DNA from 3 places in the Paenibacillus anseongensis genome. Region 1 is predicted to be linked to each of the others. Evidence: riboswitches for the same ligand, from Rfam matches in the RefSeq annotation. Region 1 holds a riboswitch; each other region holds the start of a gene.
What was found. Region 1 has a riboswitch for thiamine pyrophosphate ahead of tenA (thiaminase II). Riboswitches for the same ligand answer to the same signal wherever they lie in the genome.
Positions count from the first base shown of each region.

Region 1 (4,202 bases):
ATCAAAATAACTTCGCCCTTCGCCGGTCAACACCACATTCACCTTGCGGCGATCACCTGGAATAGGAAGGCGTTCCACGAATCCTTTCTTCTCAAGCTTATCCACCACATAAGTGATACTCCCGCTTGGAATCGAGAACGTGTCGCTAATTTTCTGTATGGGATGTGGACCTTTATTGTAAAGAAACTCAAGAATCTGGAACGTTTCGATACTGAGATCAAAGCTATCAATGCTTCGCTCCATGCTGCCAAACAACTCTTTTACCATTTTTCTTATGACGCGTATAAGCCTTAAATCGAGCTCTATACCCTCTTTATCGCGTTCAGTCATACGCCAACCACCTTATCTTGCTTTCTTATACACAAGGATATTCGACTTCCTCAGGAATTTCAATTAGAAAAAATCGAATGTCCTTTGCTTCAGTTCAAAACAATGACGATTACGGCCAATATGAAAAGAAAGATGGGCATCATGGCTTTACCAGCTGGATCTTTCACGCGAACCAAGTGGACAAGAGCCGCAACAAACATGGTGATTGCCATAAGAATAGCACCGATTAAGGCATACGGACTTACCCAAATGCCGATAATAATGATAGCGGCCGACAGCACTTCTACTAAACCAGTAAAAATCCTCATTCCCGACGATAACCGATAGCGCTTGAACTCGTCTACCATCTGTTTGCTGCCGAATTTCATGAAACCAAACAGCAGAAACCCGATCCCTAAAATAATTTGAAGCACGATGGACAAAATATGCATGTGAATCACTCCTATGAATAATTTATATAACGTTAGTTATTCTATAATTAGAATATATATTAGTCAAGACATAATTTTAGAACTGCCTGAAAGAACAAAAAAAGGAGTTGCCAAGTGGCAATCTCCTTGAATTTCTAGTCATCAGGCCAGCTTTCCATCCGGTAAGCCATTTCCCAGAACATATATTCATACCGCGTCGTGTTCAGAAAAATCTCTTCCAGCCTATTGAGTTCGGCTTCCGGCTTCCCTTCGGCGAGCTGATCGAGCAGCCCGATGCACCACTGCGCTAACCCTCCGAACTCTTCCGAGCTGTACATCTTAATCCAGTCTCCATAATAGGAATGTTCGCTCGCTCCGGGCAATCGACTTAGCTCTTTGCCGATTTCTGAATAACTCCACATGCAAGGAAGGAGCGCCGCGGTTAACTCGGCTAACGATCCGTTTTGCGCCGTATGCAGCATATAATGCGTATAAGCCAAAGTAATCGGGGAAGGTTTGGCCTGTTCCAACTCCTCCTCCGTGATCCCGAAGCGAGCGGCATATGCCCTGTGAAGGGACATTTCTTCATTCAATGTGGAGTCCAACAGAGCAGCAAACTTACCCATAACCGCCAAATCATCCGATTTGACCGCTCCTAACGCGAACAGTTTGGCGTAATCTTTTAAATACACATAGTCTTGAATCATATAAAAGCGAAATTTCTCCAATTCTAACGTGCCGTCTCCCATTCCCTGAACAAACGAATGGGCGTGGTTTCTCCGCCATACCGGTTGCAGCCGCTCATATAAACGTTCAGAAAAAGTCATTGTCTTATCCCCTTTTAATTAATCTAGTAGTCAAACAAAAAAACCGCTTTCTGATAGAAAGCGGCCGCGTTATGACAGTACCCAAACGACAAACAACCACTTCCCTTCGCTAGCATTACCTAGATCAGGTGTAAGGGTTAAGACGAACGTCTTTCTCAGCTATAACAGCACCCCTAGTGTTCAATACGATTCAATTGTCAAGTCAAATCTTACCACAACCTGCTATTGCAGCCAATCCCCTACCATGCCTGAAATCTCCCACTGTCCATCTGAGCGGCCCGTCAGCACGATAGAATTGCCTTGCAGGTTGGTTCCAATCAGGGTCTTACCCCCTAAGGGTGTCAGAATCGTCTTCCCCGTTTGTGTTTGCAAATTAAGCTGATACGGAGCTTCCACAAAAAATGTGTACGTGACGCTGGCTTTCGCTGTTGGCAGCAGCAAGGTGACCTCAGCGGATGCGCCAGCGTTGGTGATTTTGAAGCCTATGTAATCAAAAGTGACGGATCCGGAAGAAGGATACGCTTGAATAGGCAGCGGCTGTTTGACGGCATAGATATCCTCGGCTGAGGGGTCTATGGCATAGAGCTTTTGGCCTCCGCCTTTGATGGAGCAGCCCAAATAGGAGACGTTCCGCAGCAATTCTGCGTTATTTTTCTTTAACGAGAATCCACGCTTAATCAGCGGAACCTGACGCGTATCTACGGATTCGCAATCCCTATAAACCGCGTTTCCGATCGCGGTTCTTACCTGCGACGGCACCGTTGTGAGGATGAACGAGGAGCCATAACCATAAGGGTCTTCCGGCTGGTTAACCGTGTTACAGTTTATCGCCCGGCACCGAATATAGGAGCGCTTCGCGCCGTCGGCCGAGAAAGATAAGTCCGAGAATCCGGCGTACTGCTCACTTTCCGCGATGCAATCAATCAGTTTGATTTCACCTTGTACGGCTTTCGTGCCATCTCCACCATAATTCATGGAGAAACCAAACGAATTCCCTTTCGTTTTGCATTTATCAAACACGATATCGATGGGCTCACTGGCAGCCGTTGGTTTCAACAAAGTGACCAGGAAGCCCCGGCCTGTATTTCCATCCGCCACACATTGGATGAACCGAATATTTTTCAGCAAATCAAGTTGGCCATTCGGTTCAATATCGACTCCACTCTGCGGAGCTGTTCCTTTCGTGCCCGAGAAACGGCATTCCTCCACGGTGAGACCGTCTACGGAGATTACAGAGAGTCCTTGTCTTCGGTTATTATCCGCGCGGCAATTACGGAGCACAATATTCCGGCAGAAACCGACCGTCGATTCGAAATAGCCGATATAAAAGCCATCTCCGCCGCTGTCATTCGCGTTGATATTCTCAATAACAATATTCTCCGAACCGCTGATGTCAAAAATATGAGCTTGTTCACCTGTCGTATACGCCGCCTTGTTCATACGTAACGTTGAGCCGTTTCCGTTGATATACACGTCTTTGACGGTTTTGATGCGGATCAATCGTTCATAGACAGGCCCTACTTTGCTCAGTGTATCTACTGCTTGTATGACGGTCCCCGGCTCAAATTCAATCGCAATTTGACTCGGAATGAACAATTGGCCTGTTAAATAATAGCCCGCCCGCTGCTTGGGAATAAACAGTTTGTGGCCGGACGCGGTATTTAGCGCTGTCTGTAAAGACAGCGTGTCATTCGTTACGCCATCTCCTTTGGTGCCGAACCAAGAAGCCATCAGTGTATCCCCGTAGATTCGTTTGAACCGCTTGCCGTTAGAAGACACAAGTACGGTTCCCGTGTTATCTACAGATGTAGTGTCGTTCGGGTCATAACGGAAAAAGCCCTCCTGCATCTCGTTTGTTACGTAATAAGCAAGCGTAGGATCAGGTTCGAGCTCGACCCTCAGGTCCTCCAACTTAACTGCGATGCAGAATTTCGTGTCCAGAATCTCAAGCAGCTCGGTTTTTCGTTTTTTAATCGCCATGCCATATACAGAGCTTGTAACGGATTGGTCGCTGGCAAAGGCGGTAGACTGACCTGCTACCTGCCATAATCCGCCGGAGACAGCAGCAATTCCTCCTATCCCTAGCGTAGCCAGCAATTTCCTGCGGCTAATTAATGGCTCCTTATGTCCTTCCCTCTCTGCTGCTCCCTCTGCATCTACCGGAGTAGCCGCTTCTTCCATTTCATGCGATTGGTTAGATTGTTTAGACATAGCTGTAGTCACTCTCCTTTTCCCTATGCGGGCCATTTGTTGGAGTTCCGTAAAGTCAGCCTTTCAATCCAGTTGAAGCGATGCCTTGAACGAAATATTTTTGCGCAAAGAGAAATACGACAAGGACAGGGACAATGGTGATGACGGCACCAGCCATGATCAGGGTCATCCGGTTTTGAACTTCGTTTTTCAGGAAAAGGAGCCCAAGTGGCAGGGTAAACATCTGTTTATTTTGCAAATAAATAAGCGGTTCTAATGTGTTATTCCAAGCGCTGATGAAGGTGAATACAGCTAGTGCGGACAAGGCCGGTTTGGCTAACGGAAGATAGATCTTATAGAAAATTTTCCAAGGGTTCGCCCCATCCACCCAAGCCGCGTCATACAGTTCCTTCGGGAGTGTTTTATAAAATTGGTGCAGCAGGAA
Region 1 is NZ_WSEM01000016.1:594,074-598,275, forward strand. Features, by position in the region: gene GON05_RS18960 (MarR family winged helix-turn-helix transcriptional regulator) at 1-330, opposite strand, end outside; gene GON05_RS18965 (DoxX family protein) at 420-761, opposite strand; gene tenA (thiaminase II) at 896-1,567, opposite strand; TPP riboswitch at 1,652-1,752, opposite strand; gene GON05_RS18975 (right-handed parallel beta-helix repeat-containing protein) at 1,790-3,778, opposite strand; gene GON05_RS18980 (carbohydrate ABC transporter permease) at 3,834-4,202, opposite strand, start outside.

Region 2 (4,202 bases), on a different contig from region 1:
GCCCGTAATCCTTATCCGTCGTAACTTCGATAGGCGCATTGTAATTAAGTTTTTCGACGCTATATTTGTTGGATGAGGTCTGGATCAGAGAAGTTCCTAAAGAGCAAACCGCTAAAATGATAAGAGCATGAGACAGCAGCATCCAAGTCTTGTGCTTTTTGTGCAGAGCCTGCTTCTCGGCTTTTTTCAGCTTGCTCGTGTTCGCTTTGTTCGTCTTCGCGGCAAGCGCGTAACCAATGACGGCCAAAATGAAGAGTGCTGCCCCTATATAAAGCAAAATTGCAGTAAGATTTGACCCGTTCTGCATGGTGGTAGTATCCATTTGATATGAGCTCCTTTACGTTAATAATCCGTCATACACTACATATTGTAGTTTCGATAGTGGCAAGAAGTCAAATTCTTTGTAAAGATCCCGTTTTGGGCATAAAAAAAGGAGGATTTTCCCTTTCAATTGTTGAATCATGTAAGTAAATGTCTATTTTTGTAGAAAAATTTATAGAAAAGAGGGGGGATGACCAAATGACAGCACAAATGCTGGAACTACATAAAAGAAACGGGTTAATGGTGAAGCTGTTATGGGCTTGTTTGGTGTTAGGAATGGGGGCTTCCTATAGATCCATGGGAGTTGTTATGACGCTGCTGACTTTTGGAGCGCCTATTGCGGTCATTTGCACGCTGCTGATCTGGAGGAAAATCGGGGTCACTTACACCAAATATATCATTGCCATAGGCCTTAATGTGATTTCATATTTCTTCATGACGCATAATCACGCTTTGTCCAGCATGCTTATCTTGTATTTAAGTTTAGCGCTGGTCTCCTTGTATATGGATTATAAGCCGTTATTGCTTAATGGCGTTATCGGAATCGTTAATTTGAACTATTTCTGTTCCACGTTGTCGGGTCCAATTGACTATATTGCTATCAATGCTTTTTATGTTCTAATCATCATTACGCTAATAGGTCAAGGCCAGATAGGATTCCGATTATTAAGCCGTGTAGCCCAGAGTGCTAGGGAGTCCGAGGTATCACGGATGAAGACAGAAGAGGTTCTGGCAGGCGTCCGTACGACAACAGAGGCGCTGGGAACTTCCAGTAATACGCTTCATGAAAATGCCTCCGTGACAGGCAGAATCACAGAAGAAGTCGTTGCGGCTTTTCAGGAAATTTCCATCGGCATTGAATCTCAAGCCACTTCCATTACAGACATTACAACGGCTATCCAAGATGTAAATGAGACGGTGGAGATGACCTCTTCCGCATCGAACACGATGAGCAGCAGATCCCGGGATACAGCCCGCATGACGAATGAAGGCAAGAGCCAGATGGAAGATCTGACGCATAAAATCAAGGATATTACTGTGATCGTAACGGAAACGTCGAGCATCATGAATGAAGTGAACGAAGAAAATGTGAAAATCGGAAATATCGTGACAACGATTGCCGATATCGCGAATCAAACGAATCTTCTGTCGCTCAATGCGTCCATCGAGGCAGCTCGAGCCGGGGAACATGGCAAAGGGTTTGCCGTAGTTGCCGGTGAGATTCGGAAGCTTGCAATGAACGCTCATGTAGCTTCAACGGATATCTCGGAGATTCTAGGCTCCATTCAGCAGAAAGTGGAGACCGCAGTTGAGAAGGTCGCCATCGGCAAACTGGCAGTAGAATCGGGCAGAAAATCAGCGGAAAGTGTTGATCAGTTATTCGAGGTTATTAACACGAATACAGCTGAGGTCATGGAGCAAGCGGAGAATTTGCAGCGCATGAACCAGCAGTTGCAATTGTCTTCCCAGAAGGTGGCCGAGGAGATGACATCCGTGGCAGCGATAACGGAAGAGTCCGCCGCATCCGTGCAGCAAGTGCTTGCTAGCGCGGAAGTACAGCAGAAACGGGTGGAAGATATTGTTGACAGCATCCGCCAGTTATATGGATTAACACTGGATTTAAAACTTTTGATGGATAAATAATTTCTCCAAAGGCATTGCCAAATATCGAGTAATCCGCTACAGTTAAGCCAAATGAATAGCAACACGGGTGCTTGATGAAGTCAGGCTGAGATAGTGGCCCTATGCCACTGACCGTTAATCTGATCTGGGTAATGCCAGCGTAGAGAATTGGAGTGCCTCTTTCTGCACTAATTTTATGCCTGCCGCATCCCGGTAGGCTTTTTTTGTCGTGTTCGCCTATCTCATTTTAACAAAAAAGGTATCCAGGAAAAGGAGTGGGAAGAAGAAATGGCACAAAAAGGAACAGGAGCAAAAGGGTTAAAATTGACCGATATTTTGGTCACCATCGTGATCGCGGCGGTATTTGGGGTGATTTATCGCATATGGGGACCTATGTATGATCTTCTAAAACCGATCGGTCTGCACGCGGAGCAGTTAAGCTACGGCATGTGGTTCATGGCGGCTACATTTGCTTTCCTCGTTATTCGTAAACCAGGCGTCGCCTTATTAGCTGAAGTTGCAGCCGCGACGATTGAGGCTCTTTTTGGAGGATCATGGGGAGTATCGACGCTTGCGTATGGCATTCTTCAAGGGCTTGGCGCAGAGCTGGTCTTCGCGTTTTTCTTGTATCGCCGGGCGAATGTGGGTGTAACCGTTCTAGCGTCCTTCGCATCCGCAGCGCTTTCTTTGCTTGTAGATAAGTATTATGGCTATATCGATCAGCTAACATTCTGGAATTATTGCTTATTTATTGGGCTTCGTCTTGCAGGCTCCGCCATTATAGCTGGTGTATTCGCCTATTACTTGGCTAAAGCATTAGCTCGCACTGGCGTGTTGAACTTGGTTCGACCGGTTTCAAAGAACGATTACGATGTACTCGGGTAATGCCTATGAGCGAGGGCATTGGGGTTACCAATCTGCGCTTAAAATATCCGGGTAACGAGGTTCCCCTGTTATTTCAAGGGGTTTCCTTTTCGGTGATGCCGGGGGAAAAAGTGCTGCTGCTCGGGCCAAGCGGTTGCGGGAAATCGACACTGCTCCAAGTGCTGAGTGGGATCGTCCCCGATATTATCGAGATTCCGCTGAAAGCGGATAAGCTTGTCACACCAAGCCGCTGGGGGTACGTGTTTCAAGATCCGGACGCTCAGTTTTGCATGCCATATGTGGATGAGGAAATTGCTTTCGTATTGGAAAATAGGCAAATCCCCCGTGAGGAAATGCCGGAACGGATCGCGCATTATCTGAGCTTAGTGGGTTTGCAGTTGGAAGACGATCACACCTTAATCAACCAATTGTCGCAGGGAATGAAGCAGCGGTTGGCGATTGCAAGCGTCCTTGCTTTGGAGCCAGAAGTGCTTTTTCTAGATGAGCCTACGGCGTTATTGGATGAGGAGGGCACGGGGCTTGTTTGGGAAACGATCCGGTCCATTAGCGCGGACAAAACCTTGGTCATTGTGGAGCATAAAATCGGTGGTATTCTCGATCTCATCGACCGTCTGATAGTCATCTCTCCGGAAGGAGAGATTCTGGCTGATGGTTCACCACAAGCCGTATTCAATAGGTACAAAAAGCAGCTTGCGGACTACGGGATTTGGTATCCGGGCGTTTGGAACGAACTCAACATGGAACGCTTAAGCAGGAGCAAGTTGCCCGCGGAAGTCGAAGCTGATGCTGAGAACCGGCAGCCGATCATGTCCTTTCGCGATTTTACCGGGCTTCGCGGCGGACAGATCAAGACCTCTGTGGATAACTTGAGCGTCTATCCCGGTGACTGGATCGCGATCATCGGTGCCAACGGTGCGGGCAAAAGCTCGCTCCTGCTCGCCATCATGCGGCTCATCCCGACCAAGGGCAGCTGCTGGATCGACGGCGTGAAGGGCAGCAAAATCGAGCAGCTTGCGGAGCAAGTCGGTTTCGTGTTCCAAAACCCCGAATTCCAGTTCGTGACGAATTCGGTGGAAGAGGAACTGCTCTACTCCCTGCCGGAGGCGGAGGGAGGGAAGGACGCCCAGCAGGCTGCTCTGGAGGAGCTGCTGCGGCAGTACGATCTGCTCGCGCTGCGCAAGCGGCATCCCTTCCAGCTCTCGATGGGCCAGAAGCGCCGCTTAAGCGTAGCTTCGGCGATGGTCCGCAGCCCGCGTATCCTGCTGCTCGATGAGCCCACCTTCGGGCTCGACGCACGCGGTACGCTGCGCATGCTGGAGCAGCTGGAACGGCTGCGCGCAGGCGGGACCGTCATCGTGATGGTGACGCACGAT
Region 2 is NZ_WSEM01000023.1:201,749-205,950, reverse strand. Features, by position in the region: gene GON05_RS27295 (DUF3105 domain-containing protein) at 1-322, opposite strand, end outside; gene GON05_RS27290 (methyl-accepting chemotaxis protein) at 520-1,965, shown strand; TPP riboswitch at 2,019-2,128, shown strand; gene GON05_RS27285 (ECF transporter S component) at 2,233-2,829, shown strand; partial or broken gene GON05_RS40140 (ABC transporter ATP-binding protein) at 2,913-3,311, shown strand; gene GON05_RS40135 (ABC transporter ATP-binding protein) at 3,567-4,202, shown strand, end outside.
Region 2: it holds a riboswitch for thiamine pyrophosphate, as region 1 does, so the genes downstream of both, GON05_RS27285 (ECF transporter S component) here and tenA (thiaminase II) in region 1, are expected to answer to the same signal.

Region 3 (4,202 bases), on a different contig from region 1:
GCATGACTTGGGCTTGGTCCTTAGTAATCGCAAGTCCTTCAGCTTTGTCCATCATGAGCAGCGTTTGGAAGGTGCTGAACAACTGTCTCTGCGCCTGACTCATCGCGGGACGGTTCTGCCCCTGCTGTTTCGCATCCGGTGAAGCTTGTGCGCTCGCTTGAGGTTGTGCTGTACTTGCCGCTGCTTGCTGAGGGGAAGCTTGGTTGCCGCAAGCGCTGAGCAAAGCGGGAAGAAGGATGCATAAGCCGGCTATTTGTTTCATTTTAATTTTCATATGTCTATGTACCACTCCTGTCGATAATCTTCCATTTCATTTTCATTGTACGGCTCAATTATGAAAAAAAAGAGAAGGGAAGCTGAATAGGAGATAAATGTTAGCTTAAAAATGGCTGAGTGTGTAAAAGAGCATGCAAAAAAGAAGCTGCACAGGCAGCTCCTCCATTAAACTTGTTTGGCTCGATTCACAGTTAGATTAGGTCTATCGCTTTTCAAAGCGTATTTTCTGTTTAATAAAAAACCGAATAACGACGCCAGCGACTGCTGGAACAGCATCCCGAGCACAACGGGAATCGCCACCGGAGGCGGAAAGTACGCTACAGCAAGCACGGCGCCGGCGCTAATATTCCGCATCCCGCTGTTAAATGTAAGCGCCACAACGACATCCTGCTCCCACTTCATCAGCTTGGCGACGATCCATCCCAGGATGTAGCCGAGAGAAGCGAGGGCTAGTACAAAACCGGCCAAACCAAGCAGTTTGGCATTAAAATCACGCAAGTATGGCGCGATAACAGAGCTGTTAATTGCGACAACGATGCCCATGCATATTTTCGAAAAAGGACCTAGACGGCCGCTCCACTGCTCTTTGATTTTGCCTTTCGTCCATTGATTAAGCAGCATGCCCAGTAAAGACGGGACGACGATCATGAAGAATAGACCTTGCATCATGGCAAAAGTGTCCATCTGGACTTTCGTACCGACCAGTGCAGAGAGTGTATAGGGCACAACAAACGGTGAAAGAACGGTATCCATGAGAATAATGGATAGGGTCAGCACGATGTTTCCCCGATAAATGGCGACCCACACGAAGCTTGTAATCCCTGTTGGAATGGCTGCAGCCAGAATGAGTCCTGTGATGGTTAACGGTTCCGAGCTGTAAACGGCGTGACCGAGTCCAAGCGCAAGCAGCGGCATACCGACATGTAAAATTAGCAGGGTAGCGATAAGAGGGAAGGGCTGGACGATCACTTTAACAAATTCCTTGAAGCTGGAGCTGATGCTGCCTGAGAATGTCATAAAGGCAAACAGCCAAGGCGATAAGAAGGTAAAGCCGGATAAATGACTGCCGAGCAGAACACCGATAAGCACGCTGACAGGTGTGATGAGCGGCAAGATTTTTTCCAGTTGGCGATTCAATTGAGCTAGCATCTGGGTGTTCATCCTTCCTGACAATGGATAATAAAGGCCGAGAGTTACGTTCTCCCTATTATAAGAGCTATAGCTTCGGGTGACTAGGATAAGATAGGTTGGAAATTTTTATTTCCATCGACTGGATACCGTGTTATGATAATGAACAAATGAATACGAATGTATCCCTAGGGGCGCCGCAAGGCTGAGACAGAGCAATCTGAACCCTTTGAACCTGAACTGGGTCATACCAGCGGAGGAAAGTGGAAACCGGACTTTGGCGCCTCATTTTTGCATGTTTATTATGCGGGCAACCTACAACCACTTTTCTTAGGAAAAGTGGTTTTTTTGCGTCTTGATTGCCGCACCAGGCTGCACTGCCTATCGATACATCGGTTTAAAAAGTGAGGAGGCGGGCTTCCATGTCCGAGCGCGAGCTGCATGTGATATCGAATGGCAAGTTGGCATGGAAGGAGATGGCTGCGATTGCAACCCGGATCCATCCTTATGTCACAGCCATTCATATCCGTGAGAAAAATAAGCCGATGGATGAAGTTTTTATGGGCGTACAGTATTTGTTGGAACAAGGTTTACCCGCGCAAACCCTTTGTATCAACGGTTATCCCTGGATGGCAACTGCAGCCGGACTTGGCGGTTTGCACCTTCCCGAAAGCTCTCCGCAGCTGCTGGAGATAAGAGATAGCTATCAAAGTGCGCATCGCACAGGAGTCTCTGTACATAGCACGGAGGAAGCTGTCAGACGCGAGCGCGAAGGGGCGGATTATGTCTTGTATGGGCATATTTTCGCAACGAATTCCAAGCTGGGGGTTGAGCCAAGAGGGCTTGAACAACTGGGGAATGTTGCCCGGCAGGTAACGATTCCAGTCATCGCTATCGGTGGTATAACACCTGCAAGAGTAAGGCCTGTGCTGGCTGCAGGAGCTTCCGGCATCGCAGTGATGAGCGGCATTTGGGAGGCGGATGACCCCGTGGAAACCGTAAAAGCTTACATCCAAGAGTTGCAGCAGCAAGAAGAAACTAGAGGTGAGAGACTTGAAGCATACGAGTGACGTTATCATCGTTGGCGGAGGCGTGATAGGCGCATCGATCGCCTATCACTTGGCGAAGCGAGGCCAGTCCGTCACGTTGCTGGAGCGCAGCAGGTTAGGGACGGAGGCCTCGGCTGCCGCAGCCGGCATGCTCGGAGCGCAGTCCGAGATGGAGGACACCGGGCCCCTGTTCCAGTGGGCCCGGCAAAGCAGAGCGATGTTCCCCGAACTGAGCGGGGAACTGAAGAGCCTCACGGGCATCGACATCGGTCTCGTCCGTGAAGGGCTCCTGAACGTCGCGCTCAGCGACGCTCAGGAGCAAGAGCTGCGCGCGAGGGAGAAACTCCAGCGCACAGCGGGTGAAAGAGCGGAGTGGCTGAGCGCAGCCGCAGCCGCAGCACTCGAACCCGCGCTGAGCCGAGCGACGCGCGGAGCATTGTACCTGCCCGAGGATGGGCAGGTGGAGGCGCCGCAGCTGGCGGCGGCATTCGCGCAGGCAGCGCGGGTGTTCGGGGCGAAGCTGCAGGAATTCGCCAACGTGCAAGGGCTGCTGACGGAGCGCGATCGCGTCATCGGCGTCATGACGAGCGAGGGGCCGCTGTATAGCGAGCACGTTGTTGTGGCGGCCGGGACATGGAGCGGCCAGCTCCTCGTCGGCAGCGGGATCGACCTACCGGTGTATCCCGTGAAGGGGGAGTGCTTCTCGGTTCTCGCCGAAAAGCGCGAGCTGCAGAAAACCCTGTTCACGCCAGGGTGCTATATTGTCCCCAAAGCGGGAGGACGACTCCTCGTCGGCGCGACAGTTGTGCCGAATAGCTACGACCGCAAGGTGTCACTAGCTGGGCTCGCCGAGCTGATGGAGCGAGCGAAGCAATTAATGCCCGCAATCGTTGAAGCCGAGTGGGAGAAGGCTTGGTCAGGCCTGCGTCCGCAGACGCCAGACGGCATGCCGTACATCGGCAAAGTCCCGATGTATGAGGGCTTATTTGCGGCCTGCGGGCATTATCGCAACGGGATTTTGCTCAGCCCGATCACGGGGAAGATCATCGCTCAGCTTGTATCAGGCGAGGACGCGAGTAACTTGCAGCCGAATTTGGATGCATTCTGCCCCGATCTGTCGGGAACGTCCAAGCGCTTGGAAAGCGGGCGACTACAAGGAGAGGAGCTGCACGGTATTGAAGCTGCACATTAACGGCCAGAGCGTCGAGGTTCCGGATGCGATTCGTACGATTGAAGAGCTGCTTGCCCATTTTGAGCTGCAGGAGAAAATGCTCGTTGTCGAGCATAATCAGAACATTTTACAAAAAGAAGATCATGTGAAAACGGAGTTAGCGGAAGGACATAAAATCGAAATCGTTCATTTTGTTGGAGGGGGATAATTAACCATGTTAAAAATCGGACCATATGAATTTCGTTCAAGACTGCTGTTAGGCACAGGCAAATTCCCGAATTTTGATATTCAGAAGCAGGCTGTTGATGTGAGCGAATCGCAGATTTTGACGTTTGCGGTGCGTAGGATGAATATTTTTGAGGCGAGTCAGCCGAATTTCTTATCCATGCTGGATGTGTCGAACTTCACACTGCTGCCGAACACGGCAGGGGCCAAAACAGCGGAAGAAGCGGTGCGCATCGCCAAATTGGCGAAGGCATCCGGGCTTTGCGACATGATTAAGGTAGAAGTGATTGGCGATGAGATGACGCTGCTGCCTGACCCTGTTGAAACATTAAAAGCATCGGAGATGCTGCTTG
Region 3 is NZ_WSEM01000004.1:104,869-109,070, forward strand. Features, by position in the region: gene GON05_RS02530 (hypothetical protein) at 1-274, opposite strand, end outside; gene GON05_RS02535 (bile acid:sodium symporter family protein) at 442-1,425, opposite strand; TPP riboswitch at 1,585-1,683, shown strand; gene GON05_RS02540 (DUF561 domain-containing protein) at 1,827-2,474, shown strand; gene thiO (glycine oxidase ThiO) at 2,458-3,645, shown strand; gene thiS (sulfur carrier protein ThiS) at 3,629-3,832, shown strand; gene GON05_RS02555 (thiazole synthase) at 3,839-4,202, shown strand, end outside.
Region 3: it holds a riboswitch for thiamine pyrophosphate, as region 1 does, so the genes downstream of both, GON05_RS02540 (DUF561 domain-containing protein) here and tenA (thiaminase II) in region 1, are expected to answer to the same signal.